3 regions of the Rhodosalinus sp. 5P4 genome follow, and region 3 is predicted to be linked to each of the others. Evidence: riboswitches for the same ligand, from Rfam matches in the RefSeq annotation. Region 3 holds a riboswitch; each other region holds the start of a gene.

Region 1 (10,304 bases), on a different contig from region 3:
GGGGCGGCCACATGGGCCGCGTTGCCCGGCTCGGCCTTCGGGCGCTGGGCCGTCTGCGACTTCACCATGCGGTCGGGCACGCGCACCACGCGCGGCTGGCCGTTCAGCTCGAAGAAGACGCGGACCTCGCCGTCGTCATGGGTCTCGCCCACGGCCTGCAGGCGGACCTCGAGCGTCTTGCCGGGATCGATCTCGGCGGTGACCTCCTCGCCCGGCTCCATGCCGTAGAAGAAGGTGCGCGTGGGCAAGGTGCGCACGGGGCCGTAAAGGTCGTGCCGCTCTGCGTAGTCGAGGAACACCCTGGGATACATCAGGTAGCCGTTGAGGTCCTCGTCGTCGAACTCGCGCCCGTCGAGCTTGTCCGACAACTCCCGGCGCTTGGCCTCCAGATCCTCCGGCGGAAGATGGGCGCCCGGGCGCTCCGTGTTGGGGCGCTCGTTCTTGAGAACCTTCTTCACGATCGCCTCGGGAAAGCCGCCCGGGGGCTGGCCGAGATTGCCGCGCATCATGTCGATGACCGAGTCGGGAAAGCTCACCTCCTTCTCCGGGTTCTCGACATCGGCGCGGGTCAGGTGCTGGCTGACCATCATCAGCGCCATGTCGCCCACCACCTTCGACGACGGCGTGACCTTCACGATGTCGCCGAACATCTGGTTCACCTCCGCATAGGCGTGGGCGATCTCGTGCCAGCGCTCCTCGAGCCCGAGCGAGCGCGCCTGCGCCTTGAGGTTGGTGAACTGCCCGCCCGGCATCTCGTGCAGGTAGACCTCGGAGGCGGGCGACTGCAGGCCCGATTCGAACGCCGTGTAGTGCAGGCGCACCGCCTCCCAGTAGTTGGAGATCTCGCGCACCGCGTCGATGTCGATGCCGGTGTCGCGATCGGTGAAGGCCAGCGCCTCCACGATGGTGCCGAGCGTGGCCTGGCTCGTATTCCCGGAAAGCGCGTCCATCGCGCAGTCCACCGCGTCCACCCCGGTCTCGGCGGCGGCGAGGATCGTGCCGCAGGCGATGCCGGCGGTGTCGTGGGTGTGGAAGTGGATGGGCAGCCCCACCTCTTCCTTGAGCGCCTTGAAGAGCGTGCGCGCGGCGGCCGGTTTCAGAAGCCCCGCCATGTCCTTCAGCCCCAGCACATGCGCGCCCGCGTCGCGCAGCGCCTTGCCCATCTCGACGTAGTATTTCAGGTCGTATTTCGACCGGTCGGGATCGAGGATGTTGCCGGTGTAGCAGATCGCGCCCTCGCAGACGCGGTCGTTCTCGCACACCGCATCCATCGCCACGCGCATGTTCTCGACCCAGTTCAGGCTGTCGAAGACACGGAACACATCCACGCCCGAGGCGGCGGCCTGGCGCACGAACTCGCGCACCACGTTGTCGGGATAGTTCGTGTAGCCCACCCCGTTCGCGCCGCGGAGCAGCATCTGCGTCATGATGTTGGGCATCCGCTCACGCAGGTCGCGCAGCCGCTGCCAGGGACATTCCTGCAGGAAGCGGTAGGCCACGTCGAAGGTGGCCCCGCCCCAGCACTCGACGCTGAAAAGCTGCGGCAGGTTGTGGGCGTAGGCCGGCGCCACCTTGACCATGTCGAGCGAGCGCATCCTCGTGGCCAGCAGCGACTGGTGGGCGTCGCGCATCGTCGTGTCGGTGACGAGCAGCTTCGTCTGCGCCGCCATCCAGTCGGCCACCGCCTGCGGCCCCTTCTCCTCCAGCAGCGTCTTGGTGCCGGGCGGTGGCGTCTCGGCACGCAGCTTCGGCGGGCGCGGATCCTTCACGTCGGCGGGTGGGCGCGGGCGGCCCTTCGTCTCGGGGTGACCGTTCACCGTGATGTCCGCGATGTAGGTCAGCACGCGCGTGCCGCGGTCCTTGCGCTTGGGAAACTGGAACAGCTCCGCGGTCTCGTCGATGAAACGGGTCGTGTATTCGTTCGACAGGAATTTCGGGTGCTTGAGCAGGTTCTCGACGAAGGCGATGTTCGTGGCCACGCCGCGGATTCGGAACTCGCGCAGAGCCCGGTCCATTCGCGCGATGGCCTGGTCCGGCGTGGGCGCCCAGGCGGTGACCTTCACCAGCAGCGAATCGTAGTAGCGGGTGATGACGCCGCCCGCATAGGCCGTGCCGCCGTCGAGGCGGATGCCCATGCCCGTGGCCGAGCGGTAGGCGGTGATGCGCCCGTAGTCGGGGATGAAGTTGTTCTGCGGATCTTCCGTGGTGATCCGGGTCTGAAGCGCGTGGCCGTTGAGCGCGATGTCGCCCTGGCTCGGCATCCCGGTCGCCTCGGAGAGCGACTTGCCCTCGGCGATCAGGATCTGCGCCCGCACGATGTCGATGCCCGTGACCTCCTCGGTCACGGTATGCTCGACCTGGATGCGGGGGTTGACCTCGATGAAGTAGAAATTGCCGGTGTCCATGTCCATAAGGAACTCGACGGTGCCGGCGCACTCGTAGTTCACATGGGCGCAGATCTTGCGGCCGAGTTCGCACAGCTCGGCGCGCTGCTCCTCGCTCAGGTAGGGGGCGGGCGCGCGCTCCACGACCTTCTGGTTGCGCCGCTGGACCGAGCAGTCGCGCTCGAAGAGGTGATAGATGTTGCCCTGCGTGTCGCCGAGGATCTGCACCTCGACGTGGCGGGCGCGGGTGATCATCTTCTCGAGGTAGCCTTCGCCGTTGCCGAAGGCGGCCTCGGCCTCGCGCCGGCCCTCCAGCACCTTCTCTTCCAGCTCGTCGGGGCCGCTGATGGGGCGCATCCCGCGCCCGCCGCCGCCCCAGCTGGCCTTCAGCATGAGCGGATAGCCGATGTCCTCGGCCTCGCGGCGGATCGCCGCCATGTCGTCGCCCAGCACCTCGGTGGCGGGGATCACCGGCACGCCGGCCTCGATCGCCACGCGCCGCGCGCTGGCCTTGTCGCCGAGCTGGCGCATGGTCTCGGCCCGCGGCCCGATGAAGGCGATGCCCGCGGCGTCGCAGGCATCCACGAAATCCGGGTTCTCGGACAGCAGGCCATAGCCCGGGTGGATCGCGTCGGCGCCGCACTCCTTCGCCACGCGGATGATCTCGGGGATCGACAGGTAGGCCTGCACCGGTCCCAGACCCTCGCCGATGCGGTAGGCTTCGTCCGCCTTGAAGCGGTGGAGCGACAGCTTGTCTTCCTCGGCGAAGATCGCGACGGTGCGTTTGCCCATCTCGTTGGCCGCGCGCAGCACGCGAATCGCGATCTCGCCCCTGTTGGCGACCAGGATCTTGCGGAAGTCGGTCATCGGCGCTGTCCCTTTGCGTTCGCTATGCGATGTCTAGGCACAATCCCGCGCTTCGTAAACTCGGCGTGATCGCGCCGGTGGATTTTTACCCGTTGTCAACTCGCGTCTGGTTCGTTTGCGGCGTCACGTCGCCGGGTGCGCCATATGATCTTTCGCTATCTCTACTGGAGCACGGCACGCGGCGGCCAGCCCTCCGCCGACGAGGTGTCGGATATCCTCGCCGCCTCGCGGCGCAACAACACGGTGGCCGACATTACCGGCCTGCTGCTGCTGCACGAGGGAAGCTACTTCCAGGTGCTCGAGGGCGAGGAGACGGTGGTGCGCGCCTGCTTCGCGCGGATCGGCCGCGATCCCCGCCATCACGGGCTGGTCACGCTGCGCGCGGGCGCCGAGCCAGAGCGCGCCTTTCCCCATTGGCGGATGGGCTTCGCCCGGCTCGACAGCCTGCCGGGCACATGCCGCGACTCGGCGCTCGACCTGGCGAAGCTGGCACAGCGCGGCGAGGTGTCCGGCGAGCCCCGGATCGACCGCCTGATCCAGACCTTCCTCGCCGGCTTCCGCTCGCTGGGATACGAGGCCGGGCGCGAGTTGCGGGCAGAGGGCCTGACGGGTCAGTCGCGCACCAGGCGCGATGGCAGCGCGCCGTAATCGCGCGCGCCGAGCTGGCCCATGTTGGCCTCCAGATCCTTGCGCAGCAAGTCCACCAGATGCGTCGGGCCATCCGCCCCCAGCGCGGCGATCGCGTAGTGCCAGGGCCGTCCCATCATCACGAAATCCGCGCCGAGCGCGATGGCGCGCAGCATGTCGAGCCCGCCCTCGACGCCCCCGTCGAGGATCACCGGCAGCTTCGTGGCCGCGCGGATCGCGGGCAGCGCCTCGATCGTGGCGGGCGCGGCGTCGAACTGCCGGCCGGCATGGTTCGACACCCAGATCGCGTCCGCGCCCTCGGCCTGAAGCATGGCGGCGTCCTCGGCGCCCAGCACGCCCTTGACGACGAGCGGCCCCTCCCAGTTGTCCCGCAGCCAGCGCAGGTAGTCGCGGTCGGGCGAGGTGCGCAGAAGGTAGCCCACATGCGCGTTCGAGGGCAGCGCGCCCGAGGCGAGACCCTCCTTGTAGGGATCGAGCGTTCGCATCCGGGGCATCCCCGCCCGCGCGGTGGCGAGCGCCCAGGCCGGCCGCGCGGCCACCTGCAACGCCAGCCGCGGGGTAAGGCGCGGCGGGTTCGTCAGGCCAGAGCGCGTCTGGCGCTCGCGCCGGCTTGCCACCGGGACGTCAACGGTCAGCACCAGCGTGCGGAACCCCGCCGCCCGGGCGCGCCGCAGCATGTCGCGGCGGATGTCCTCGTCGCGCGGCGGATAGAGCTGGAACCAGCCGTTCTCCCCGGCCTCGGGCCCGACCTCCTCGGGGGTGGCGGTGGCGACGGTGGACAGCGTGTAGGGCAGACCCGCCTCCGCCGCGGCGGCGGCGAGCCTGCGTTCCGCCCCGGGCCAGATCAGGCCCGACATCCCCACCGGCGCGACGCCGAAGGGCAGGGCGTGGCGGCGGCCCAGAAGCTCGACGGAAAGATCCGGCGCGATCTCGCCGTGCAGGATGGAGGGACGCAGCACGACCCGGTCGAGCGCGGCGCGGTTGCGCGCCTGCGTGGCCTCCGCGCCGGTGGCGCTGTCGAGATATTCCCAGACGAAGCGGGGCAGCCGCGCGCGGGCGCGGGCACGAAGGTCCGAGATGGCGGGGAAGCGTGCGTCGAGGGTCATCGGCAGCATGTTTCCGTCAGCGGCGGGGGATTGTCCAGCACGCGGGCGCGGCCCGCGCCGCGGGCGGAACATACGCCGAACAATTCTTTAAACCCGCCGCCGGCTGCGCTAGATTGCGCGCCATGAGCAGTTTCGACGACGCCGACGCCTTCGAGGCGGCCTCGCTGTCCGCCCGTGCCATGGCCGCGCGGCCTGCGCCCTATCTTCACGAGCTGAACGCCGCGCAGCGCGCCGCGGTGGAGGCGCTCGACGGGCCCGTGCTGATGCTGGCGGGCGCGGGCACGGGCAAGACCAAGGCGTTGACCACGCGCATCGCGCATCTTCTCAACACCGGCCGCGCGCGCCCGGACGAGATCCTGGCCGTGACCTTCACCAACAAGGCCGCGCGCGAGATGAAGGACCGCGTGGCGCGCCTTCTCGGCCACGCGGTGGAGGGGGTGCCCTGGCTCGGCACCTTCCACGCGATCTGCGTCAAGCTGCTGCGCCGCCATGCGGAGCTTGCGGGGCTCAAGCCGTCGTTCACGATCCTCGACACCGACGACCAGCTTCGCCTCCTCAAGCAGCTCGTCGCGGCCGAGGGGATCGACGAGAAGCGCTGGCCCGCGCGCCAGCTCGCCGGGATCATCGATCACTGGAAGAACCGCGCCTGGACGCCCGAGCGCGTGCCCGCCTCGGAGGCCGGTGCCTACAATCGCCGCGGCGTCGAGCTCTACGCTCAGTACCAGGCCCGCCTGAAGGAGCTGAACGCGGTCGATTTCGGCGACCTGCTTCTCCATGTCGTCACCATCTTCCAGACCCATGACGACGTGCTCGAGCGATACCGCCGCTGGTTCCGCTACATCCTCGTGGACGAGTACCAGGACACCAACGTCGCGCAGTATCTCTGGCTGCGGCTACTGGCCGGCGGTCACCACAACATCTGCTGCGTGGGCGACGACGACCAGTCGATCTATGGCTGGCGCGGTGCGGAGGTGGGCAACATCCTGCGCTTCGAGACGGATTTCCCCGGCGCGAAGGTCGTCCGGCTGGAGCAGAACTACCGCTCGACCCCGCATATTCTCGCCGCCGCGTCGGGCGTGATCGCCGCCAACGAGGGGCGGCTCGGCAAGACGCTCTGGACCGAGGCCGAGGCGGGCGAGAAGGTCCGCCTCATCGGGCACTGGGACGGCGAGGAGGAGGCGCGCTGGATCGGCGAGGAGATCGAGGCGATGCAGGGCGGCACGCGGGGGATGCGGCCCTTCTCGCTCGACGAGATCGCGATCCTCGTGCGCGCCTCCCACCAGATGCGCGCCTTCGAGGACCGGTTCCTGACCATCGGCCTGCCCTACCGCGTGATCGGCGGGCCGCGCTTCTACGAGCGGATGGAGATCCGCGACGCGATGGCCTATTTCCGGCTCGTCGTCTCGCCCGCGGACGATCTGGCCTTCGAGCGGATCGTGAACACGCCCAAGCGCGGGCTCGGCGACAAGGCCCAGCAGAAGATCCGCGCCGCGGCGCGGGCCCGGGGCGTGAGCCTTCTGGAGGGCGCGCGGGCGCTGCTGGCCGAGAAGGGGCTCTCGGGCAAGGGCGCGGCGGAGCTTGCGAAGCTTCTCGACGGGCTCGACAGGTGGGGCCGGATGGCGGGCGATCCCGGCCTCAGCCACGTCGAGCTTGCGGAAATCGTTCTCGACGAGTCGGGCTACACGGGCATGTGGCAGAAGGACAAGACGCCCGAGGCGCCGGGGCGTCTCGACAACCTCAAGGAACTCGTCAAGGCGCTCGAGGAGTTCGAGAACCTCACCGGCTTCCTGGAGCATGTGAGCCTCATCATGGACAACGAGGCGGGCGCCGAGGGCGAGAAGGTCTCGGTGATGACGCTGCATGCCGCCAAGGGGCTGGAGTTCCCGGCCGTCTTCCTGCCGGGCTGGGAGGACGGGCTTTTCCCCTCGCAGCGGTCCATGGACGAGCAGGGCCTCAAGGGCCTCGAGGAGGAACGCCGCCTCGCCTATGTCGGCATCACCCGCGCGGGCGAGCTCTGCACGATTTCCTTCGCCGGCAACCGGCGCGTCTTCGGCCAGTGGCAGTCGCAGATGCCCTCGCGCTTCATCGACGAGCTGCCGGAGGAGCATGTCGAGGTTCTGACGCCGCCGGGGCTTTACGGGGGCGGCTACGGTGCCGCGGCCACGGCGGGCATCGAGCGCCGCGCGGCCGAGGCCAACGCCTACAACTCTCCCGGCTGGCGCCGGATGCAGGAGCGCGCCGGCGCGCGCCCGGTCAGCCAGCCGCGCGAGACGCGCGGGCAGGTGATCGACCTCGAAGCGGTCAGCGCCCACAGCGTGGGTGATCGCGTTTTCCACCAGAAGTTCGGCTACGGGACAATCAAGGGCATCGAGGGCGACAAGCTCGAGGTCGCCTTCGAGAAGGCGGGCGACAAGAAAGTGGTCGCCCGCTACGTCACCGGCGCCGACGACGTCCCGTTCTGAGCCAATCCGCGCGACCGGCGCAACGTCCGGCCGGGCGTGAAAATCGCTTTCGCCTGACGGGGAATCGGCTACGCTCGGTCGTGTCAGGGTGCCGCGGCGCGTGCGTCGCGGAGAATTGGGAAGCCGGTGAGACCCCGGCGCTGCCCCCGCAACGGTGAGGGCGGGATGCGACAGGCAATGCCACTGGGACCGCTCCCGGGAAGGCGCCTGGCGCGGGGCCACCGGCCCCACCCGCCCCGAGCCCGGAAACCAGCCCTGGCATGACGTCGAACCGCGGGTGGCGGTGTGGGCGGGGACGTCGTGCGGCGCCGCCGCGGTGCTGTCCCGCTCTTCCAGTCATCCGCTCCAATGGCCGCGGGGCGCGGCCCGGGAGATGAGAGATGGTTGACCGGACGGGCCGCGCAGGCCGGCGGGCAGGGCGCAAATGACGGCGCTGGCGATCATGGACGGGCTGCAAAGGCTCTCGCGAGAGGGCGACGCGGCCGAGCAGGCCGCGCGGCTCGGGTTCCTCGAATGGGTTTTTGCCCTGCCGCCGGACGCCAGCCCGCAGCAGGCGGCGAGCCGGGCGCTCGACGGGCTCGACCCGCCCGAGGCGCCCAGCGCCGCCGCGGCGGCCTTCCTGGAGTTTCTGGAACAGGCGACGCGGCCGAGCGTCGTGGGCGCGACTCGCCGGGGCGGGGCGCGCGGACGCCGTCGCGCGCTGCACTGACGCGCAGGCGCCGCGCCGCGACGGGAAATCACGGGACATCCCGTTTTTCGAAGCTTGGGAAAGAGAAACGGCGACGCCCGGGAGGAGGAGGAAGGCGCCGCCGTTTCGATTTCGAAGGCCCCAGGGAGGAGGAGAGGGGGCGCTTCGATCCTGTGTCCGCATCCCGCACCCGAGGGCGACGGGCTGCGTCGTATAAGGTGCGGCGGCATCGGGGAGGAGGAGAGATGCCGCCGCCAGTTTTCAGAAAACCCAGGGAGGAGGAGAGGGTTTCCTGATCCGTATGTCTGCGGGCGCCTGCCTTGCGTGTTGGCGTCAGCCTGCGCCGCGTTCCTTCCAAAGATACGTTTATGCTGCGCTTGCACAATAGCCGGCGGCTCAATGCTGCTATGCGGCAAATGCATATGACATACTGACCTTTTCCGGGCAGCTCTGCCCGTTCCTTGTGCGCTTCGTGAACGCTTGGGCTCGCCTGCCCACGCTGCGCCCGGGCTTGCCTGGAAGATGGGCGGCCTGTGCACGGCGACGCCCGCTCATTTCCCGTCGATGGCATCCGGCGGAATGCCGGAACGCCCGACTCGCGCCCGGCGAGCGATTCGCCCGGGCCGGGCGACGGATCTTCGGCGACGCGACAGTTTTCTGGATACGGGTGGGAAATCATGGGCCAAAAAGGGAGTCCGGAAATTCGCACCATATATGGAGCAGTTTTCAGAGACGGTCATATATATTGTATTTCAGTCCCGCGGGAGCATGGCAAAAGCCGCTCATGCAAGGCGCTGACACGTCTGCGGTTGCCTGTCGTCCCACAAAAACTTGTTGATTTCCATGAATTCCCATGGCATCCCTTTTCTCACGATGAGGGACGGGACGAAGGGGCGGAAAAGAACCCCGAACAAGGCTCCCATAAAAAGTCAGGTTTCATACAGGCACCCCGCTTTCATCGTGAAAGAGAGATCCGGTGCGCGGGCGAGCAGACATCCCCCCAGGTGGCGCGCGCAACCGGACACCCCGGCGACGGGACGAGGGCGGCGGATCGGGCTTTGGCAGCAGCTCGATCCGCCGTTTTCGTAAGGCGCCGGGCCTTCGGGGGCGAAGGTTGAAAGGGCGGTAGGGACAGTGGGCCGCAGGTTCAGAGGCGAGAGCCGCAACAAGGTGGACGGGAAGGGCCGGGTGTCGATCCCGGCCTCGTTCCGCCGCGTGCTCGAGGCCGCCGACCCGAACTGGACCGATGGGCTCAACCCCGAACTGGTGATCGTCTACGGCGACCACCGCCGCAATTACCTCGAATGCTACACCATGGAGGCGATCGCCGAGGTCGACGAGAAGATCGACGCGATGCCGCGCGGCTCGATGCAGCGCAAGATGCTGCAACGCCTCTTCCACGGCCAGAGCTATCCCACCAACGTGGACGAGACCGGCCGCCTCGTCCTGCCGGCGAAGCTGCGCCAGAAGATCGGGCTCGAGGGCGAGGCGTTCTTCATCGCCGCCGGCGACACGTTCCAGATCTGGAAGCCCGAGACCTACGACGCCGAAGAGCTGGCGCGGACCGAAGCCTGGCTCGACGAGCTGCCCGAGGATTTCGACCCGCTGATGCTGCTGGACGATCCGCAGCCCGGCGGCCCGGCGGGGGCGTAGGCCATGACCTGCCCGGCCGCGTCCGCCCCGAGCTCCGCGCCGCCCCATGTTCCGGTCCTGCTCGGCCCGCTTCTCGATCTCGTGGCGCCGGTGCGCGGCGTCTGGCTCGACGGCACCTTCGGTGCGGGCGGCTATGCCCGCGCGCTGCTGGAGGCGGGCGCGGACAAGGTCGTCGCGATGGATCGCGATCCGCTCGCCTTCGAACTCGCGGCGGGATGGGCCGGCGCCTATGGCGACCGTCTGGAGATGGTCGAGGACGTCTTCTCGAGGCTCGATGATTACGGCAGCGACCTCGCCGGCGTGGTGCTCGACCTTGGCGTCTCGTCGATGCAGCTCGACCGCGCCGAGCGCGGCTTTTCCTTCCAGAAGGAGGGGCCGCTCGACATGCGCATGGGGCGGGAGGGCCCGACCGCGGCCGATATCGTGAACGCCGCCTCCGAGAGGGAGCTGGCCGACATCCTCTTTCTCTACGGCGAGGAGCGCGCGAGCCGGCGCA
Region 2 (10,304 bases), on a different contig from region 3:
GCGCGCGGGCATGTGGCTGCGCGACAACCCGGACTTCGCCGAGGGCTGCGACGCGGACGGGCTCGCGCGCGTGATCGAGGCGCTCGACGGGCTCGACCGCTACGAGGCGCGCGACTGGATCGTGCGCACCGCCGAGGAGGAGGGCTGGCTCGACGGCATCGACGCCGACCGGCACATGGTGCCCCACGGCGACCGCTCCAAGGTGGCGATCGAGCCCTACCTCACCGACCAGTGGTTCGTGGACGCCGAAAAGATCGTGGGCCCCGCGATCGACGCGGTGCGCGACGGGCGCACCACGATCCTGCCCGAGGCCGACCGCAAGGTCTATTTCCACTGGTTGGAGAACATCGAGCCCTGGTGCATCTCGCGCCAGCTCTGGTGGGGCCACCAGATCCCGGTCTGGTACGGGCCGGACCGCGACGACCCGGCCGGCGGCCCGCGCGAATTCTGCGCCGCCACCGAGGCCGAGGCGTTCGACCTCGCGCGGGAATATTACGGGCCCGGGCCCGAGATCCGCTTCGGCGGCCAGGGCGCGGAATGGGGCGGCCTGCGCGAGGCCGCGGGCGACGGCGTGGCGCGCTTCGCCGAGGTCACGCTGGCGCGCGAGACCGACGTGCTCGACACCTGGTTCTCCTCGGGGCTCTGGCCCATCGGCACGCTGGGCTGGCCCGAGGACACGCCGGAGCTTCGCCGCTATTTCCCGACAGACGTGCTCATCACTGGCTTCGACATCATCTTCTTCTGGGTCGCCCGGATGATGATGATGCAATACGCCGTGGTGGGGGAACGCCCCTTCGACACCGTCTACGTCCACGCCCTCGTCCGTGACGAGAAGGGCAAGAAGATGTCGAAGTCGCTCGGCAACGTGCTCGACCCGCTGGAGCTCATCGAGGAGTACGGCGCCGACGCGGTGCGCTTCACGCTCACCGCCATGGCGGCGATGGGCCGGGACCTGCGCCTCTCGAAGGAGCGGATCGCGGGCTACCGGAACTTCGGCACCAAGCTCTGGAACGCCGCGCGCTTCGCCGAGATGAACGGCGCGGTGGGCGGCGGCGCCGACGTCCCCGCGGCCACCGCCGCCGTCAACCGCTGGATCCTCGGAGAGACCGGCCGCGTGCGCGAGAAGGTGGACGCCGCGCTCGACGCCTTCCGCTTCAACGAGGCGGCGGACGCGCTCTACGGCTTCGTCTGGGGCAAGGTCTGCGACTGGTACGTGGAATTCTCCAAGCCGCTCCTGCAGGGCGAGGACGAGGAGCTTCGGGCCGAGACGCAGGCGGTGATGGCCTGGGTGATCGACCAGTGCCTCATCCTTCTGCATCCGATCATGCCCTTCCTCACCGAGGAGCTCTGGGGCACGCTGGCCGAGCGGTCGAAGATGCTCGTTCACGCCGACTGGCCCGGCTACACCGCCGCGGAGCTTGCGGACGAGGCCGCCGACCGGGAGATGGGCTGGGTCGTCTCCGTCATCGAGGAGGTGCGCAGCGCGCGGGCGCAGATGCACGTCCCCGCGGGGCTCTACGTGCCGATGCTCGCCACCGAGATCGGCGAGACCGGCCGCGCCGCCTGGGGCCGGAACGAGGCGCTGATCAAGCGGCTCGCCCGGATCGAGAGCCTCGAGGAGGTCGACGGCTTCCCGAAGGGCACGGTCACCGTGGCCGTGGAGGGCGCGAGCCTCGGCCTGCCGCTCGCCGGCGTCATCGACGTCGCCGAGGAGAAGGCGCGGCTCGAGAAGACGCTCGGCAAGCTCGAGAAGGAGATGGGCGGGCTTTCGGGGCGGCTTTCCAACCCGAAATTCGTCGAAAGCGCCCCCGAGGAGGTGGTGGACGAAACCCGCGCGACCCTCGCCCTGAAAGAGGACGAGGCGCAGCGCCTGCGCGCGGCGCTCGAACGTCTGGCCGAGATCGGCTGACGGATCAGGCCGCGCCCGGAAGATCCGGGGCGTAGCCCAGGGCATCGAAATCCGCCGCAAAGAGCCGCGCCACGATCCGGCGCGTCTCGTCGTCGTAGTGGCGGGCGATGAGCTTCGACGCCCCGGTCGGGCGCGGCCCCACCCGCGCCGGGAACTCCGGCGCCACGCCGAAGATCCGCCCCATGATTTCCTCGGCGGCCTCGCCCAGCCTTTCCTGCCGGTAGATCCGGTCGAACCAGCCCGGCACCTCGCAAAGCAGCTCCGTCTGCGGCACCCAGTGCACGTCGTCCCGCAGCCCGACCGCGTCCAGATAGCGACAGAACTCGCCGAAGCTCGGTTCTTCCCGCTGAACCGGGGCGCCGCGCCATTTCTCGAAGGTGCGCGCCTGCTGTTTTCCCGCGGCGATCTTGTCCAGATACGCCGAAAGCGTGCGCGAATAGGGGTTCCGCACGATCGCGAACTTGAAGATCTCGTGCTCGACACGGGCGGCCTCGCCCGATGACAGTCGCCGCGGCGTCGGGAAATAGCTCTTCGGCCGTTCGGGCGCAGGCTCGCCCGCGGCGTCTGCCGAGGCCCTGGCGAGCATCCAGGTCATGAGCGAGTTCGCGGTCTTGGGGATCCGGTTGTAAAGAAACCCGTCCCGCAGCGAAACGGCGACCCGACTCTCGACCTCCGAAGGCAGAAGCGGTCCGCGATAGGTGTGCTGCCGGAAGAACGGGTAGAGACGCTGCGCTTGTCCCTGGAACGCCCTCGTCAGACGTATCTTCGCGCTCCGGCGCTCCAGCATAGGCGGATCTTCCCCACTCCCGGCACGGGTACAGCCCCGCAGGGCGGCGTGCAACTGCGTGGCACGCACGAGGTTCTGCTTTTCCGAAAGCGCGATTCGGCGTAAGGGTCGGGGTGCTCCGGTCCGGGCGTTCGCGCGCCCGGTGAAAATGGGAACGCGGTGCGGCCTGAGGGCCAAACCCGCGACTGCCCCCGCAACTGTAAGCGGCGAGCGGAGCCGGAAGATGCCACTGCGGGCGCGGCCCGCGGGAAGGCCCGGCCGAGCAGCGACCCGCGAGTCAGGAGACCTGCCGGAGCGATCACCCTGTCCGGGCGCGGGGCGCGCCGGGGCGACGGAGCCTTCCGGCGTGGTGAACCCGATCACCGGTCCGGGCAGGCCGCCCCTTCCCGGACAAGACACGAAGCGCAGACCGGGCCCGGCCCGGCGGCGGGAGGAGAGGCGCATGGCGGGCAACGCGGCGTTCGGCGGGATCGGCGAGTTCCTCGCCCGTGGCGGCCCGGCGCTCTGGGTCATCGCGGCGCTTTCGGTCCTCACCCTGGCGCTCATTCTCTGGAAACTCTGGCGGCTGGCCCGGCTCGGCGCCTGGGGCGGGGCGCGGGCGCGCGCCGCCGTGGCGCTCTGGACCGAAGGCCGCGCGGCGCAGGCCCGCGCCGAGGCCGCGCGCGGCAGCGGCGTGCGCGCCCGGCTCGCGGCCGCCGCCATGGGCGCGGCGGAGGATCCGGCCATGGCCGAGCCCGCCGCCCGCGAAGAGACGACGCGCATCGCGCGGGCCGAACTCGCCCGGCTCCGGGAAGGGCTGCGCGCGCTCGAACTCATCGCCACCATCGCACCGCTGATCGGGCTTCTGGGCACCGTCCTCGGCATGATCGACGCCTTCCAGGCGCTTCAGGCCAGCGGCGCGCGGGCCGACCCCTCGGTCCTCGCGGGCGGGATCTGGGAGGCGCTCCTGACGACCGCCGCCGGCATGGCGGTGGCGATCCCCGCCGCCGCCGCGCTCACCTGGTTCGAGAGCGTGGCCGAGGCGGTCCAGGGCGAGATGGAAGATCTGGCCACCCGCGTCTTCACGCACCTGCCCCCCCGCGCGGCGGAGGCGGCCTGATGTTCGATTTCGCCGCCGCCCGTCCGCGCCGCCGCCCGAGCCTGACGCCGATGATCGACGTGGTGTTCCTGCTTCTGGTCTTCTTCATGCTGGTGGCGCAGTTCGGGCGCGACGCCGCGCTGCCCCTCGCCACGGCAGGCGGGGGCGCGGGCTGGAGCGGCCCGCCCCGGCTGGTGGAGATCTTCCCCGACCGCGTCACGCTCAACGGCCGCGCCGTGGACGAGACCGGCCTTGCCGCCGCCCTCGCCCCGCTGACCGAGACGCCGGCCGACCCGCTGGTCCTGCGCCCGGTCGCGGGCGCGGACCTGCAGCGCCTCGCCGACGTGGCCGAGACGCTCCGCGCCGCGGGACACAGCCAACTCCTGCTGGTGGAGTAGACGCGATGGAGTTTCCCCGCCCCCCTGCGCGCACCCGTCCCGAGGCCATCGTGCCGATGATCAACGTCGTCTTCCTGCTGCTCATCTTCTTCCTGATGACGGCCGAGATCGCCCCGCCCGCCCCCTTCGACGTGACCCCGCCCCAGGCGGGCGCGGAGACGGGCGCCGAGGCCGGCGCGGTCCTGCACGTCTCGGCGGCCGGGCGGGTGGCCTTCGGCGGCGCGGACGGCGTGGCGGCGTGGGAGGCGCTCGCCGCGCGCGACGCCGGGGCCGGCCCGCTCACCGTTCGTGCGGACGCGACGCTCCCGGCGGCGGAGTTCGCCGCGCTGCTGCGGCGTCTCGCAGAGACGGGCGCGGCAGAGATCGAACTGGCGGTACGGCCGCGATGAAGGGAGGGCTCGAATTCGCCGCCTTCACGGGCGTGGCGCTGGCGCTGCACGTGGGCGCCTTCGCGCAATGGTCGGGCGGCGCGGCGCCCGCCGCCGGCGCGGGCGGTGCGGCCACGGTCTCGCTCGAGGCGGGAGGCGCGGGTCTAACGGCCCTCGTCACGGCCTGGCGCGCCCCGCCCGCCGCCCAGACCGAGGCGGCGATGCCATCCCCGCCCGACCGTCCGGCGCCGCTTTCCGCCGCCCTGCCCCGGCCCGACACCGCGTCCGGGCCGGCGGCGGAGACGCTGCCCCGGACCGCCCCGCAGGCGGCCGCGCCGCCCGCGCCGGACGGCCCCGCGCCGAAGCGGCCCGCCGCGGTCGCCCACCTCCCCGCGCCGCCGCTTGCCGAAGCCCCGGCCCTGCCCCGGCCCGCGCCCGACACCGGCCATGGCGCCGCGCTGCCGAGACGCGAGGCCCCCGAGGCGCCGCGCGCGGCCGCCGCGGCGCCCGCAAGGCCCGCGGCCGAGGCCGCACCCCGCCCGGACACCCGCGCGGCGATCCCGTCCTCGCCACATGCGCCCGGGCTGTCCCGCCGCCCGGCACCGAGACCCGAAACGCTGGAGACCGCACCCGCACGCAGCGCCGCGCGGCCGTCACCCGCACCTGCCGCGCGGCCCGCACCGCCCGAAGCGCCGACCGGTGGCCGCGGCGCCGCGCCCCAGTCCCAGCAGGCCGAAGGCGCGGGCGGCGGCGCAAGCGCGGGCCGGACACGCGCGACGGAACAGGTCGCCCAGGGCGCGTCGGGGCAGAAGCTCGTGGCGCGCTGGGGCGGGCAGATCGTCGCCGCGATCGAACGCCAGAAACGCTACCCATCGGGCACGCGCGCCGCGGGGCGCGTGCGCCTCGCCATCCTGGTGGCCCCCGCCGGCCGCCTCGCCGGGGTTTCGGTTCGGGGCTCCTCGGGCAACGCGCAACTCGACCGGGCCGCGGTGGCCGCGGTCCAGCGCGCGCGCCTGCCCCGCGCCCCGAACGGGCTCTCCTCCGAAAGCTACCCCTTCACCGTGACGCTGCGCTTCGCGCCCTGAGCCGTCGGCGCGACCGGGCCGGGCGTCAGCCATGGGCGGTGTCGTGCTGATCCAGGATCCACCAGCGGACGGCGCGTGCCCGACTTCTCGGCACAGAGCGCACTCGTGATCGCCCGGCACGGCGCGGACATCGAGGCCGCGGAGTTCAGCCATCCCGTCACGGAACGCTCGGGCAAGCGCGTCACCTCGCGCCTGGCGACTTGCAAGGCGTCGAGCCACGCGTGCCGGGCCGGCGAAAGTTCCAACGGTCTAGCAGGTCGCTGAAATAGTTCTCGAACCGGAACGCTGTCCCGTCATCATGGCCGGTTCGACTGACGGTCATGCCTGTTGGCGCGTCCGTGGCTCGCACCTTGGTCCGTCTTTCCCGTCATGCCCCCAGCAACCGCGGTAGCCGGGCAAGGTTGTTGGCGGCCATGGTCAGGATGAAGCGGGATCGGACGCGTTCAGTGCCCCGATACACGGTCTGTGCCATGCCGCCGACTTTCTTGGCTCAGCCGAACGGCTCTTCGATCTTCTTTCGGTGCTTCTGGGACAGCGCATATCCCTCGTGCCGGGTCGTGCGCCGGTCGATCGCTGAATATCTCGATTTCTGGGCGACATGGGGCGTGACGCAGGCTTGGCGCATGTCGGAGACGAACCCAGCCGCGTCATACCCCTTGTCGGCACCCAGCGTCAGTCGCCGGGTCGATCCGGGGGAATGGCGATGGACCATGTCCAGCGCCGCGCGCCGCTCGGCATGACCGTCGGCCTGGGTCAAATCACCCTGCACGACAAACCCGTGCCTGTTCTCCATCAACGCATGGCCCATTAAGCAAAGCACCGCACCCGTGTCGGGGGATTTCTTGTAAAGGCGCGCATCCGGATCGGTGGTCGAGGCATGGGTGGCATTGGAACGCTTCTCGCCCCTGAAGTCGACCTCGGCATTGCGGTAGCGGCTGTTGCGGGGCATCGGGTCGGTCTCGGCTGGGGTCTCGGAATGCGCGGGCTCAAGGGTGGTATCCGGGGCGGGCGGATCGCCCGGCCCCTCATCGTCAGGCGGGGTGGCCTCGGCCTTCGGCTGGAAACTCTTCATCGATGCCCAAGCTTTGATGAGCGTCCCATCGACGGAGAAATGCTCGTCCAACAGAAGCGGCACGAGCTCGCGATGCGCCAGGATCGCTGCCATCACCTTTCGCGACATGTCCGTCGTCAGCAGCCGGTCGCGGTTCTTCGTGAAGACCGTCGGGACCCAGACCGGATCGTCGATCCCGAGGCCGACAAACCAGCGGAACATCAGGTTGTAATCCATTTGCTCCATCAACTGCCGCTCGGAGCGAATCGAGAACAGGATCTGCAGAATACCCGCCCGGATCAGCCGCTCCGGCGGGATCGAGGGGCGGCCAAAAACAATGTAGAGCGCCTCGAAATCGGCATCGAGACTGGCGAGTGCGTCGTTGACTACCTGCCTGATCTTGCGCAGCGGGTGTCGAGGCGGGATGCGCTCTTCCAGATCGACATAGCTGAACAGCGACCCGCTCGTCTCGTCCACACCCCGCATGATCGCCCCGCCGTTTCCGTGCCGTGGGTGAATCATGTTCTCAAACCGCTGTCGAGGCAGGGTTTTTCAGCAGCCTGCTATGGCGCCCTCTGCGTGCACGTGGACCGTGTGGCGATGCGGCTCATCCAGGCAAGCACGTTCGAAGCCCCTTTCCTCGCATCGAGCTCCATGAGGCTCGGATGATATGCTCACCCAAAGCCGGTCTGCTTTGACCTGCCACGGGATTTTTCCTCCACCGCTGATTGGAGTCCGGCCCAACCTGAGGACGGACAAGAAGCGAACGAGATTCACGGAGGAGCAGATCATCGGCATCCTTGCCGAGCACGAGGTAGGGGCGAAGTGCGCTGACCTGTGCCGCAAGCACGGCATGTCGTAAGGCATCTTCTACAACTGGAAGGCCAAGTTCGGCGGCATGACGGTGTCGGAGGCCAAGCGGCTGAAGGCGCTGGAGGATGAGAACGCCAAGCTGAAGAAGCTTCTGGCCGAGCAAATGCTGGATCTGGCAGCAATGAAGGATCTGGTTTCAAAAAAAGTGGTAGGGTGAGCCATTGATGCGGCATTGGTTCAAGCACAATGGCGAACCCGATCTGCCGGGTTCTGGAGATCGCACCATCGACGTATTATGCCTTCAAGGCTGTGGAGCGCGATCCGGACCCGGCATCGGACCGGGCCAGGCAGGATCGGCGGGACATGGCAGCGATCAAGCAGGTCTTCGATGGCAGCCGGGGACGATATGGCGCGCGCAAGGTCTGGCATCAGTTGCGCCGCGAAGGGCGCGACATCGCTCGCTGCACGGTCGAGAGGCTGATGAAGGTGATGGGATTACAAGGCGTCGTGCGGGGCAAGAAGGTCATCACGACCAACCCCGATGCGGCCCAGCCTTGCCCGGACGACAAGGTGAACCGCTCCTTCGTGGCAGACATGCCCAACCAGCTCTGGGTCAGCGATTTCACCTATGTCTCAAGCTGGCAGGGCATGGTCTACGTGGCCTTCATCATCGACGTCTTCGCCCGCAAGATCGTCGGCTGGCCCGTCTCGACCTCGATGACGACCGGTTTCCGTCCTCGAGGCCCTGAACCAGGCCATCTGCCAGCGGGCGCCGTCCGAGGCTGACAAGCTGATCCACCACAGCGACCGCGGCAGCCAATACCTGTCGATCCGATACACCGAGCGGCTCGCCGAGGCCCGCATCGACACCTCGGTCGGGAGCGTCGGGGATTCCTATGACAACGCCCTCGCCGAAAGCATCATCGGCCTGTTCAAGACCGAGTTCATCAAGCCCCTCGGACCCTGGAAGTCCGTTGGTCAGGTCGAATGGGAAACCCTGAAATGGGTCGACTGGTACAACAACACCCGCCTGCATAGCGCCATCGGCTACATCACGCCGCACGAAGCAGAGGAGGCATTCTACGCAAACTTGAACGCTGCTGAAAATACAGCCTAATCGTTGAACCAGAAACTCTCCCGTAAACCCGGGGCGGTTCACTTCTTCAAGGACGCGTCGACCCGGTTTCATCCCGCGCTTGCCCAATGGCGACGCCTGACTGTGCGGCCACCACATCACCTTGGATTGCTCCGAAACCTTTAGGACACGTACCTCAGTCGGCATCGTGTCTCGCGCGGCAGCTTCGCGGGAATGCCAGCCACGCGCCCTATCGCGCAGGAGAAGGTCAGATTGCAGCTTGCTCTCTTGAGCTCCCTCTTGCCTGGATCGCTCTTCGGCTTCACCGAGCGCTTCATGGATTTCTTGAACACTCTGTACCGGAACGGCATCATGCGAACTCTAGGCACCCTCCGAGCCAACCTCTCCACGAATGGGCAGTCGACGGAAAGGGCGCCTGTCGACCTGTCGGCAGAACGATGTACTCTGCAGGAGTTGTCCATCGCTTGGGAGACGGCCTTCACCAAGTTCTCCGAGGCTTTTCAGTACCGCCCGAGGAAGGAAGGGCAAACCCACCCATGATCACTCCCATCCTCCTCTGCGGCGGGTCCGGGACGCGGCTCTGGCCGCTCTCGCGCAAGAGCTATCCCAAGCAGTTCGCCGACATCCTGGGCGAGGAAAGCCTCTTCCAGGCCTCCGCCCGGCGCTTCACCGGCGAGGGGTTCGGCAATCCTGTGGTGATCACCGGCGAGCCCTTCCGCTTCATCGTGGGCGAGCAGCTCGCCGAGGTGGGCGTCTCGCCGGCCGCCGTCGTGATCGAGCCCGAGGGGCGCAACACCGCCCCCGCCGCCGCCGCCGCCGCGCTCATCGCCCATCGCGCCGATCCGGAGGCCGTGATCCTGCTCGTCCCCTCCGACCACGCCGTGGCCGATCCGGAGGCGTTCCGCGCCGCGGTGGCGCGTGGCCTGCCCGCCGCCGAGGCCGGGCGGATCGTCACCTTCGGCATCGCCCCCACCCGGCCCGAGACGGGCTATGGCTGGCTGGAGGTGGGCGCCGAGGAGACCCATCCGGGCGTCGCCGCCCTCGCCCGCTTCGTGGAAAAGCCCGACGCCGCCACCGCCGAGGGTCTCTTGGCGGACGGGCGGCATCTCTGGAACGCCGGTGTCTTCCTCGCCCGCGCCGACGCCCTCCTCGAGGGGTTCCGCGCCCATGCCCCCGAGATCCTCGCCGCCGTGGAGCCCGCCCTCGACGCGGCCGAGCGCGACCTCGGCTTCACCCGCATCGACGCCGCGCTCTGGGCCGGCGTGCCCGAGCAGTCCATCGACTACGCGGTGATGGAGAAGGCCGCGAACATGAGCGTCGTGCGCTTCGACGGGCACTGGAGCGATCTGGGAAGCTGGGAGTCGGTCTGGCAGGAAAGCGGGCGGGACGGGTCCGGCAACGCGCTCTCCGGCCCCGCCACCGCGCTCGACTGCGAGAACACGCTCCTGCGCTCCGAGAGCGCCGACATCGAGGTGGTGGGCATCGGCCTGCGCGACGTGGTGGCCGTGGCCATGCGCGACGCGGTGATGGTGGCCGACATGTCCCGCGTGCAGGACGTGAAGGAGGCCGTCGGCCGGCTCAAGGCGCGCGGCGCGGCGCAGGCCGTGCAGCTGCCCGTGGACTACCGCCCCTGGGGCTGGTTCGAGACGCTGGTGCGCGGCGACCGCTTCCAGGTGAAGCGCATTCACGTGAACCCCGGCGCAACGCTATCGCTGCAGA
Region 3 (10,304 bases):
CATCATCCCGGCCGCCGCCGCGCGCCCCTTCGCGCGCACGCCAGAGACGATGGCCGCCATCGCCGCGCTGATCGGCGTCGCCGCCGCGCTCGGAGGGCTGCAGGCCTCCTTCGCCTTCGACACGCCCACCGGGCCCACGATCGTCACGGTGGCCGCGCTGATCTTCGCGGTGTCCGGCGTGGCCAGCCTCGCGCTTCGCGCCGCGCGCTGAGGGGGGCACGGGATCAGGCGCGGCGCGCGTCGGTTCGCGCCGGCCCGTCCGAGCCGCCGCGCGCCCGCATCCAGTTCCACGACAGCACGGCAAGGATGACCGCGGCGCCCAGAACCTCGACGCGGAGGTCGGGATAGAAGATCGCCACCGTCGCCGGGATCACTGCCACGCGCGAGAAGATGTCCATCCGGCCGAACAGCCAGCCTTCAATGGCAGCGGCGAAGGCGGCCAGCGCGAGGATCGCCGTGACGCCCGTCCAGAGCACGACCAGAGGCGGCCCGCCCAGCACCATCTCGGGGTTGTAGACCATGAAGAGCGGGATGAGGTAGAGGCCCTTTGCGAACTTCCACGCCTGCACCGAGGTGGCCATGGGCTTCGCCCCCGCGATGGCCGCGCCCGCGAACCCCGCAAGCGCGATGGGCGGCGTCACGTTGCTGTCCTGCGAGTACCAGAACACCACCAGATGCGCGATGATGAGCGGGATGCCGAACTCCTGCGTGAGCGCCGGCCCCACCAGCACGATCAGCACGATGTAGGCCGCCGTCACCGGCAGCCCCATGCCCAGCACGAGGCTCGCGATCAGCACGAGGAACAGCGCGAGCACCATGTTCCCGCCCGAGAAGGCCACCATCATGGACGAGAACTTGAGCCCCAGACCGGTGAGCCCGACGACGCCGACGATGATGCCCGCCACGGCGCAGGCCACCGAGACCGCGACCGCGTTCCGCGCGCCCAGCGCCAGCGCCTGCGCCACCAGGCGCGCCCCGTTGCCAAGCGCGGTCCGGATCCGCTCGGCCGTGGCCGGATGTCCCGCCCGCGGCTCGAGCACGAAGATGTCGAGCGCCGCGCGGAGCCCCGCGACACCCAGTATGGCGAGGATCGCCCAGAACCCCACCCGCATGGGCGAAAGGTTGTTCAGCAGCAGATAGACCAGCAGGAAAAGCGGGATGACGAATTGCCAGCCCTCCGCCATGACCCGGGCGAAGGTCGGAAGCTCGTCCCGCGGCATTCCCTTCATCCCCGCCTTCATCGCGACGATGTGCACGAAGAGATAGACCGTGCCGAGATAGAGGAAGGCCGGAAAGATCGACATCAGCACGATCTCGACATAGGGAATCCGGGTGTATTCCGAGATCAGGAAGGCGCCCGCCCCCATCAGCGGGGGCGTGATCTGTCCGCCGGTGGACGCCGCCGCCTCGATGCCGCCCGCCTGCGCGGGGCGGTAGCCCAGCCGCTTCATCAGCGGGATCGTGAAGGCCCCAGTCGTGACGACGTTGGCGATGGCCGAGCCAGAGATCGAGCCCATGCCCGCCGAGGCGACCACCGCGGCCTTCGCAGGCCCGCCCGGCCGATTCCCCGTGGCGGCGTAGGCGAGGTCGATGAAGAATTTGCCCGCGCCCGTGACCTCTAGAAACGCCCCGAAGAGCACGAAGATGAAGACGTAGGTCGCCGCCACGCCGAGCGGCAGGCCGAAGATCCCCTCCTGCCCGAGGTATAGCTGCCCCACCAGCCGGTCGAGCGAGGCGCCGCGATGTTCCAGGATGCCGGGCAGCCACTCGCCGAGCCAGGGCAGTTCCCCGCGAGAGCCCGCGAGCGCGTAGAGGATCGCGGCGAGCCCGATCACGGTCATGCCCAGGCCCACCGCGCGCCGGCTCGCTTCCAGCACGGTGACGGTGGCGAGGATGCCCATCCAGATATCGGTCTGCGACCAGAACCCCGCCCGGTTGATGATCGCGTCGAGGTTCCAGGCGATGTAGCCGCCGGCGACCGCGCCCGCCACGAGGAAGGCCCCGTCGACCAGCCACGCCAGGGGGCCGCGCGGGCGGTCCGGCCCGGTGACCGGGAAGATCAGGAAGGCGAGCACCAGGATGAAGCTGAGATGGATCGTGCGCTGGTAGAAAAGCCCCAGCGGCTCGATTCCCGCCCCGTAGAGCTGGAAGAGCGAAAGCGCGATCCCGACAAGGAAAACCGCCACCGCGACCGCGCGGGGCTGCGCGCCCACTGGGGCGACGAGGCGGGTCGTGTCGGCGGGGATGGCGCTCATCCGGTCAGTCCTCCGGCACGAGGCGGATCGTCACCCGTGCGCCGGCGGCCCGCGGCGACAGTCGGTGCGCCGCGCCGCCGGTGACGAGGCGGTGATCGACCCGCTCGGAGCCCACCCGGAGGCTGAGCGCGTTGTCGGGGATCGCCTCGCGGAGGCCCTCGATCCAGTAGCCGCCGCGCGGCGCCGAGACGAGCCGGCCGCCGCGCCCCTCGACCGTGCCGAGACCTGCGGCGAAATCATGCAGGTAGGACCGCCGAAGCACCATCTGCCCCCCGTCGTTCACGAAACAGTCCGCCACCTCGCCGCCCGTGACCGAATGGTTCCAGCGCAGGCACCACTCCCCGCCCTCGGGCGCGCGTTCCGCCAGCAGAACGTGGCCGTCCGCGCCTTCGACCGTCAGCATGTCGGCCATGGCGGGCGCGGCGGCAAGGAAAAGGGCGGCCGCAACCGGCCGCCCCCATCGGCGTTGCACGGCTCAGTCGCGCAGACGGTCGGGAATTTCCGCGCCCGTCTCCTCGTAGTAGCGCAGGGCGCCCGGGTGCATCGGGATCGGCGTCGCGCCGAGGGCGAATTCCACCGTGGTGTCGTTCGCCGCCGGGTGCACCGCGATCAGCTCGTCCACGTTCTCGAACATGTTCATGGTGATCTGGTAGGCCAGCTCCTCGTCCATGGCCGCGTTCACCACGAGCACGTTCGGCACCGCGATGGTCGGCACCGGCGCCTCGACGCCTTCGTAGATGCCGGCGCGGAGCGTGTAGGCCGCGAAGGTGCCGTGCTGCTCCTGGCCCGCGGCCACCTCTTCGTCCGTCAGCGGCACGAGGCGGATGTCGCGGGTCGCGGCGAGGTTCATGATCGACGAGGTCGGCGGCCCGACCGACCAGAAGCCGGCGTCGATGTCGCCGTCGCGCAGCGCGTCCGCGGTTTCGTTGAAATTCAGCCGCTGCTCGTCGATGTCGTCGTAGGTGATGCCGTTCGCCTCGAGGATGCGGCGGGCGTTGACCTCCGTGCCCGAGCCGGGCGCGCCGACCGAGACGCGCTTGCCCACGAGATCCGAGAGGCCCTCGATGCCGCTGTCGGCAAGCGTCACGATCTGGATCGCGTTGGGGTAGATCGAGGCGAGCGCGCGGGCGTCCACGGCGCGTCCCTCGAACTGGCCCGCGCCCTCGTAGGCATCCACCACGGTGTCGGCGAGCGCGATGGCGATGTCGACGTCCTGGCGCGAGATGAGCGCCATGTTCTCGACCGAGGCGCCGGTGACCTCCGCCGTGGCCGAGGCGCCCTCGACGTGGCGGCCGATCAGCTCGGCAAGGCCGCCGCCGTAGGGATAGTAGGTGCCGCCGGTGCCACCGGTGGCGATGGCGAGATCCTGCGCCTGCGCGCCGGAGCCGAGCGCCACGGCAGCCGCCGCGGCGAGCATGAATCGTTTCATGGTCGTCCTCCCAGTTGCCGGGAGCGGGTGTGCCCCGCCCCTCGTTTGCGCGCCCAGTTCATTGCCCGTGGGCAGAGATGTCAAGCTCTGGCCCCATGGGCCCCTGTGGCGAAGAGCGGCTGCCCGCGCTCAGAAGAGCCCGTAATACTCGCGCTGCTCCCATTCGGAGACGGTGGCGAGGTAGCGCCGCCATTCCGCCCGCTTGATCGTGGAAAGCCACCGGACGGTATCCGCGCCCCAGACGGCGGGCCAGAGGTCGGAGGCCTCGAACGCGTCGACCGCAGCGCCCAGATCGGCCGGAAGCCGTGGCGCGTCGCTGCCATAGGGATCCTCGACCGGCTCGGGTGCCGGAAGCCCGCGCGCCGTCCCGTCTCGTCCCGCCTCGATCTGCGCGGCGAACACGAGGTGCGGGCAGGCGGCCGGTTCGGCCACGCGATTCTCGACCCGGCTCGCCGCGTCGCCCGGCGCGATCAGCGCGCGGATCATGGCCCCCTTGTTGTCGCGGCCCCACTGGATGCGGTCCGGGGCCAGCATGAAGGGCTGGTAGCGCTTGTAGCCGTTGACCGTGGGCGTCGTGAGCATGCAGCTTTCCTCTGCCCGCTCCAGAAGTCCCGCGATCCAGCCCGACGCCGTCGGCGTCAGCCCGTCGCCCTCGGGCGCGAAGAGGTTGCGGCCGCCCGCGTCGCCCACCGACTGGTGCAGGTGCCAGCCGCAGGGCACCACGCCCTCGAGGCGCGGGCGCGACATGAAGCTCGCATGGAGGCCCATGCGGCGGCAGACCTCCTTGGTGGCGTGGCGGAAGAGCACCATCGCGTCGGCGTGCGACAGCGGGTCGGCGGGCTCGAACGTCATCTCGCACTGCGACGGCCCGAACTCGACCTCCATCGAGCGCACGGGCAGGCCGAGCTTCTGCGACGCGCGGCGGATCGCGTCCATCGCCTCTTCCAGCGCGTCGTAGCGCGCCTCGGTGAGATACTGGTAGCCTTGGGCAAGAAGCGCCGTCTCGGGCGGGGCGCCGGGCATGCCGGCATCGGCGTGGGCGAGCCGGGCGTCCTCGACCCGGTGGACGTGAAACTCCACCTCGAGCCCGCAGGTCATGCGCAGGCCGTCGGCGGCAAGGCGCGCCACCGACCGCTTGAGGATCGAGCGCGGGCAGAACGGCATCTCGCCGCCATCGGCGTAACGCAGATCGCACAGCATCCAGCCGTTGTGCTGCGACCAGGGCAGGACACGGAAGGTTTCCGGATCGGGCAGCATCAGCATGTCGCCCGCGCCGTTGAGCCGGCCGTCTCCGATGCCGGGGCCGCCCTCCCAGACGGGGAAGACGGTGCGGTGCGACGTGTCCTTCAGCAAGAGCGTGGAGGTCATCGCCACGCCGGAGCGGAAGGCCGAGGCAAGCGCCGCGGCCGCCAGCGCCTTGCCGCGCAGGATGCCGTGCTGGTCCACGAAGGAGAGGCGGACCACCTCGAGCCCGCGGCGCTGCACCTCCTCCAGCACCTCCGCCGCGCGCGCGAGCGCGGCCGCGTCGTAGAGGCCAAGCCGCGCCGTGCGCCCCCCTTCGAGGTCTCCAGCGCTCATTCCGCGGCGAGCGGTGCGGACCAGTCGCAATGGGCGCGGCGATGGGCGTCGGCCTCGCGCCAGAGCGCGTCCCAGCGATCGGTCGGCCCGATGGCGTCGATGGACACCGGCCCCTGCACCCGCTCCGCGCCCGCGCCGCGCAGCGGCAGGTCGTCGATCTCGCCCGCCTCCACCTTGTCGATGGCCGCGCGCAGCATCCGGCGGTAGCGGATGATGGCGACGTCGGTCTTGCCCAGATGCTCCTGCGTGCGATCCTGGATCGCACCCATGCTCTCCACCGCCCACTGGTCGTGCACGTTGATGTCGAGCCCCATGCCCGTGTAGGTCTCGCGCACCTGCTCCTCGGGGTCGTAGCCGTAATTGTTGCGCCGGTTCTTGAGCGGCGCGTAATCGGGTAGCCGGTGCTCCTTCAGGCGCTGCTCGCGCATCAGTTCCCGGTTCACCGGGTCCGTGTAGCTGGTGAACATCGAGAACCAGTAGCAGTGGGTGTCATCCACCGGAACGTGCCACTGGGTGATGGTCATCTCGTTCGAGATCGGGATGCAGATCGCCTCGGGGAAGACCTGGTTGGTCACGCGGACATGGCTGCGCCCGTCCTCCATGTGCCGCAGTGCGACAAGGCGCAGGCCGTGATCGGTCTCCTCGACCCTGATCTCGGGGCGCGGATACTCCCGCAGAAGCTGCGTCATCGGCATGTCGGTCTGCCCTGCCCGGTCGCGGAACTGCTTGCCATAGCTCTCGGCCGGGTCCTCGTCCTGGAGGAAGCGGTGCAGGAAGGAGGCGTGCACCGGGTCGATGCCCACCTCCATCGCCTGCAGCCAGTTGCACTCCCACAGGCCCTTGAAGGCGAAGACGTGGCTTTCGGGCGCGCGGAAGCAGTCGAGATCGGGGAAGGCCGGCGGCTCGCCCGGCCCCATGTAGGCCCAGACGATCCCGTTCTTCTCGACCACCGGGTAGGCGGTGGTGCGGATGTTCCCGGCAAGCGGCGAGCCCTCGGGCTCGCCCGGCGTCTCCACGCACTGGCCGGTCCGGTCGAAATGCCAGCCGTGGAACGGGCAGCGCAGGCCGCCGTCCTCGCGCCGGCCGTAGCAGAGGTCGGCGCCGCGGTGCGGGCAATGCCGCCCGATGAGCCCGAGTTCGCCGGACGTGTCGCGGAACAGCACGAGATCCTCGCCCATCAGCCGCACGGGAATCACCGGGCGCGGCCCGGACAACTCTTCCGAAAGCGCGGCGGGCTGCCAGTAGAGGCGCAGGACAGCCCCTGCGCCGGTACCCTGCTCCACGCGCGTGATCCTGTCGTTGAGTTCCTGGCTGATCATCCGGGCCTCCTTGCCAAGCGTGAATTGGCATTTGCGCGAAAATCGCACTGGCGATACATTATCGGAATGTTGAGTCAGCCGCGCGGGACTGTCAAGCGCGCGAGGGAGGGTCGCGGCGATGGCCGGAACCACAGAGATCTCCACCTCGGACACGTCGCTCACCTTCGCCAAGGGGCTGTGCGTGCTGAAATGCTTCGACGCCGACGCGCAGCAGCTCACCATCCCCGAGATCGCCCGGCGCTGCGGCATCGACCGCGCGGTGGCGCGCCGGCTCGTGCTCACGCTGGTGCGGCTGGGCTATGTCCGGCAGACCGGGCGCAGCTATTCCCTGTCGCCGCGCATTCTCGTCCTGGCGGGCGGGTTCCTGCAGGGGCGCCGCTTCGGCCTTGCGATCCAGCCGGTGCTCGAGGGATTCGCCGCGCAGTGCGGGCAGCCGCTTTCCATGGCGATGCGCGACGGGGAAGACGCGATCTTCCTTGCCCACACGGGCGGCGACGGGCTGGCGCCGCGGCTGGGCTTCACCGTGGGCAGCCGGCTGCCGCTTCTCGCCACCGCGATGGGCCGCGCCCTCGTCGTGCAGGAACCGCCCGAGCGCCGCGCGCAGCTGGTGGCCGAGGCACCGGTCGCGGCCTGGACCGAGAAGACCATCACCGACCGCGCCGCCGTGATGCGCCTCATCGAGGGGGCCGCGCCCAGCGGGATCATGCACTGCGACGGCGAGTTCGAGCCGGGCGTCACCGCCACGGCGATCGGGTTTCGCTGCTCGGGCGGGGAAATCGCCGCGGTCGGCCACTCCGCGGAAGGGTCCTTTTACGAGATGCCGGGATTCCGGCCGCGGATCGAGGCCACGCTGCAGCGTTGCGCCTCGGCGCTCCGGGGGCTTCTCTAGCCGTCCTGCAGGCGCGGCATGTAGGTCGGCTGCAACGCGCCGAGCGCCTCGCGCACCTCGGGGGACGGATCGCCATAGACCGTCATGCGCAACGGACGCACCAGCGCAAACAGCGGGCGCGCGAAACGCCGCGTGAACCCCTGCAAATGCTCGACCACGGCGGTATCGTTCGAAAAGCCCATCAGCAGATGCAGCCGTTCGCCATCCTCCGAAAGATGGACATCGCATTGCAGCGTGCCCGCCTCCTCCTCCCGGGCCTGGTAAAGCAGGTCCTGCGCGATCGCGGCCAGATCGTCGTCCGGCGCGCCGCGCAGTTCGGTCTCGAGCACCCAGCGCAGGTAAAGCGTCATTGCGCACCCCTCCCGCGCCGCGACGGTGCAGCTCGCTTCGGCATCATCCTCGTCATCACCAGGCCCCGAGTTTCCAGTCGGGGCGAGGCATAAGACAGAATCGCTGCCGCGCTAAGCCGAAAAGCGACAGCGCGGCGCCGTGGCCGCCGCCGGGTCGAACGCGCTTGACAACCGCGCCGGGCGGCGGGCACCTTCGCCCTGCTTCGGTTCCGGCGTTTCGGCGTCGGATGAAAAGGGAACGCAGTGAGAACCCGGCTTCGCGCCGGCCCGAATCTGCGGCTGCCCCCGCAACTGTGAGCGGAGAGCGAAGCCGGAACATGCCACTGCGGCGCCTAGGGGCGCGGCGGGAAGGCCCGGCCAAGCGACGACCCGCAAGCCAGGAGACCTGCCGAGGCGATCACCCTGTCCTGGCGCGGGGCGCGCCACGGGCAACGGACCCTTCCGTCGAGGTGACAATCGTTTCGTCGTCCGCGAGGGGCCGGTCATGCCGTCCGTCGCGGGCATTCACCGGCCGTCGGCCCCCGGGCCGCCATGAAGGGACAGATCCATGACCCGCCTTCCACTCTCCGCATCCGCCGCCGTCGCGGCGCTTCTTTCCGCCTCCCAGGCCCTGGCCCAGGAAAGCTTCGATCTTGGGGAGATCGTCGTTTCCGGCGCGCTCGTCCCGCAAGAGGTCAACCGCACCGGCGCCATCGTCGACGTCCTCGACGAAGAGGCGCTCGACGAGGCGCCGCTGACGCTCGAGCGCACGCTCGATCGCATTCCCGGCGTGTCCTTTTCCTCCAACGGCGGCCTCGGCAGCGCCAGCACCGTGCGGATTCGCGGCCTCGGCAGCGCCTATGTCGGCGTGCGCATCGACGGCATCGACGTGAGCGACCCGTCGGCGGTTCAGCTCGGCTTCGACTTCGGCGGCCTGACCAGCGCGGGCCTGCAACGCGTCGAGGTGGTGAGGGGCTCGCAATCGGCGCTTTACGGCTCCGAGGCGATCGCGGGCGTGGTGGACGTGACCACCTTCCGCGCGAGCGAGCCCGGCACCTTCGTCAAGGGCTTCGCCGAGGGCGGCAGTTTCGGCACGGCGCGGGGCTCGGTCGGGGTGGCGACCCGCGGCGAGCGCGGCGCGCTCGCCTTCAACCTCGCGCGCACCGAGACCGACGGTATCTCGGCCCGCGCGGGCGATTCGGAGGACGACGGCTACGAGGAGACGTTCATGTCGCTCTCGGGCGATTACGAGGTGGGCGAGGGTGTCGTGCTCGGGTTTTCCGCCTTCCACCGTGACGCCGAGGCGGAAATCGACAACTTGGTCTTTGACGCCAGCTTCAATCCCATCGTGGACGCCAATGGCAGATATGTCGTTGACCCCATAGGCACGAATCTCTTGGAGCAGACCGGCGCGCGCGTCTTCGCGGAAATCGCGGCCTTCGGTGTGGATCACACCTTCAGCTATTCGACCTTCCGCTCGGAACGCCGCGACCCGGGCGGCGTGATCAAAGCGTTCGACGGCGACCGCGACCAGCTTTCCTATCTCGGCACGACGGAGCTGTCGGGCGGGACCACGCTCAGCTTCGGGCTCGACCGCACCGAGGAGGAGTACGAGACCGATTTCGACGCGGGCTCTTCGGTGACGACCTCGGCGCTGGCCGAGGCGATCTTCCGTCCGCGGGACGACCTCGATGTCGCGGTTTCGCTGCGCTACGACGACAACGACGATTTCGGCGGCAATACCTCCGGGCGCGTCGCGCTCGCCTGGCGCGCGCGGCCGGACACGACGGTCCGCGCCGTGGTCGGCACCGGCTTTCGCGCGCCGTCGCTCTTCGAGCGGTTCAGCGCCGCGGGTGATCCGACCCTGAAGGTCGAGAAAAGCCGCAGCGTGGAGCTTGGCGTCGAGCGGCGCTTCGGCGAGGAGAGCTTCGTGCAGGCGACGGCCTTCTACGCCGAGATCGACGACCTGATCGGCTTCGACGGCGCCGCCACGGCCTGCGGCAGCGGCTTCGGATGCTACAACCAGGTTCCCGGCACCACGGTCAGCAAGGGGCTGGAGATCGAGGGGCGCTACGCCCACACCGACCGCGTGGCCGTCTTCGGCGCCTATACCCTGACGGACGCGGAAACCGACGGCACGCGGCTCGCGCTCGTGCCGCGCCACGACCTCACCCTCGGGGTGGACGTCGATTTCACCGACCGCCTTCGCGGCACCTTCGACGTGCAGCGCGTGGCCGACGTGGAGCCCAGCGCCTTCGCGCCGCCGAACAACGACGTGAGCGACTACACGCTGGCCAACCTGGGCTTTTCCTACGCGGTGACCGACACGGCGGAGGCCTATCTGCGCGTCGAGAACCTCTTCGACGAGGATTACGAGACGGTGGGCGGCTACAACATGCCGGGCCGGGGGATCTATGTCGGGCTGCGCGCGTCGTTCTGATCGGCGGCTCCGGCGCGCCGCGGCGGCGCTCGGGCTCTGGCTCGGGCTGTCCGTCGCGGCGGCGG

Evidence for each region. Region 3 has a riboswitch for cobalamin ahead of AB6A69_RS03495 (TonB-dependent receptor plug domain-containing protein). Riboswitches for the same ligand answer to the same signal wherever they lie in the genome.
Region 1: another riboswitch for cobalamin. It lies ahead of AB6A69_RS00215 (hypothetical protein); the one in region 3 lies ahead of AB6A69_RS03495 (TonB-dependent receptor plug domain-containing protein).
Region 2: another riboswitch for cobalamin. It lies ahead of AB6A69_RS15665 (MotA/TolQ/ExbB proton channel family protein); the one in region 3 lies ahead of AB6A69_RS03495 (TonB-dependent receptor plug domain-containing protein).

The regions. Positions count from the first base shown of each region.
Region 1 is NZ_JBGFSJ010000001.1:35,621-45,924, forward strand. It holds gene AB6A69_RS00195 (pyruvate carboxylase) at 1-3,251, opposite strand, end outside; gene AB6A69_RS00200 (BLUF domain-containing protein) at 3,396-3,899, shown strand; gene AB6A69_RS00205 (alpha-hydroxy acid oxidase) at 3,863-5,014, opposite strand; gene AB6A69_RS00210 (ATP-dependent helicase) at 5,128-7,467, shown strand; cobalamin riboswitch at 7,537-7,740, shown strand; gene AB6A69_RS00215 (hypothetical protein) at 7,892-8,176, shown strand; gene mraZ (division/cell wall cluster transcriptional repressor MraZ) at 9,290-9,808, shown strand; gene rsmH (16S rRNA (cytosine(1402)-N(4))-methyltransferase RsmH) at 9,812-10,304, shown strand, end outside.
Region 2 is NZ_JBGFSJ010000009.1:85,119-95,422, forward strand. It holds gene AB6A69_RS15655 (valine--tRNA ligase) at 1-1,909, shown strand, start outside; gene AB6A69_RS15660 (sulfotransferase family protein) at 1,914-2,696, opposite strand; cobalamin riboswitch at 2,799-3,005, shown strand; gene AB6A69_RS15665 (MotA/TolQ/ExbB proton channel family protein) at 3,139-3,795, shown strand; gene AB6A69_RS15670 (ExbD/TolR family protein) at 3,795-4,172, shown strand; gene AB6A69_RS15675 (ExbD/TolR family protein) at 4,178-4,561, shown strand; gene AB6A69_RS15680 (TonB family protein) at 4,558-5,625, shown strand; gene AB6A69_RS15685 (hypothetical protein) at 5,701-5,889, shown strand; partial or broken gene AB6A69_RS15690 (IS5 family transposase) at 5,993-7,162, opposite strand; partial or broken gene AB6A69_RS15695 (transposase) at 7,422-7,700, shown strand; partial or broken gene AB6A69_RS15700 (IS3 family transposase) at 7,745-8,606, shown strand; gene AB6A69_RS15705 (mannose-1-phosphate guanylyltransferase/mannose-6-phosphate isomerase) at 9,122-10,304, shown strand, end outside.
Region 3 is NZ_JBGFSJ010000002.1:122,310-132,613, reverse strand. It holds gene AB6A69_RS03535 (metal ABC transporter permease) at 1-211, shown strand, start outside; gene AB6A69_RS03530 (TRAP transporter permease) at 225-2,255, opposite strand; gene AB6A69_RS03525 (DUF1850 domain-containing protein) at 2,260-2,667, opposite strand; gene AB6A69_RS03520 (TAXI family TRAP transporter solute-binding subunit) at 2,731-3,684, opposite strand; gene AB6A69_RS03515 (glutamine synthetase family protein) at 3,814-5,262, opposite strand; gene AB6A69_RS03510 (Rieske 2Fe-2S domain-containing protein) at 5,259-6,581, opposite strand; gene AB6A69_RS03505 (helix-turn-helix domain-containing protein) at 6,700-7,470, shown strand; gene AB6A69_RS03500 (hypothetical protein) at 7,467-7,820, opposite strand; cobalamin riboswitch at 8,008-8,228, shown strand; gene AB6A69_RS03495 (TonB-dependent receptor plug domain-containing protein) at 8,368-10,239, shown strand; gene AB6A69_RS03490 (ABC transporter substrate-binding protein) at 10,214-10,304, shown strand, end outside.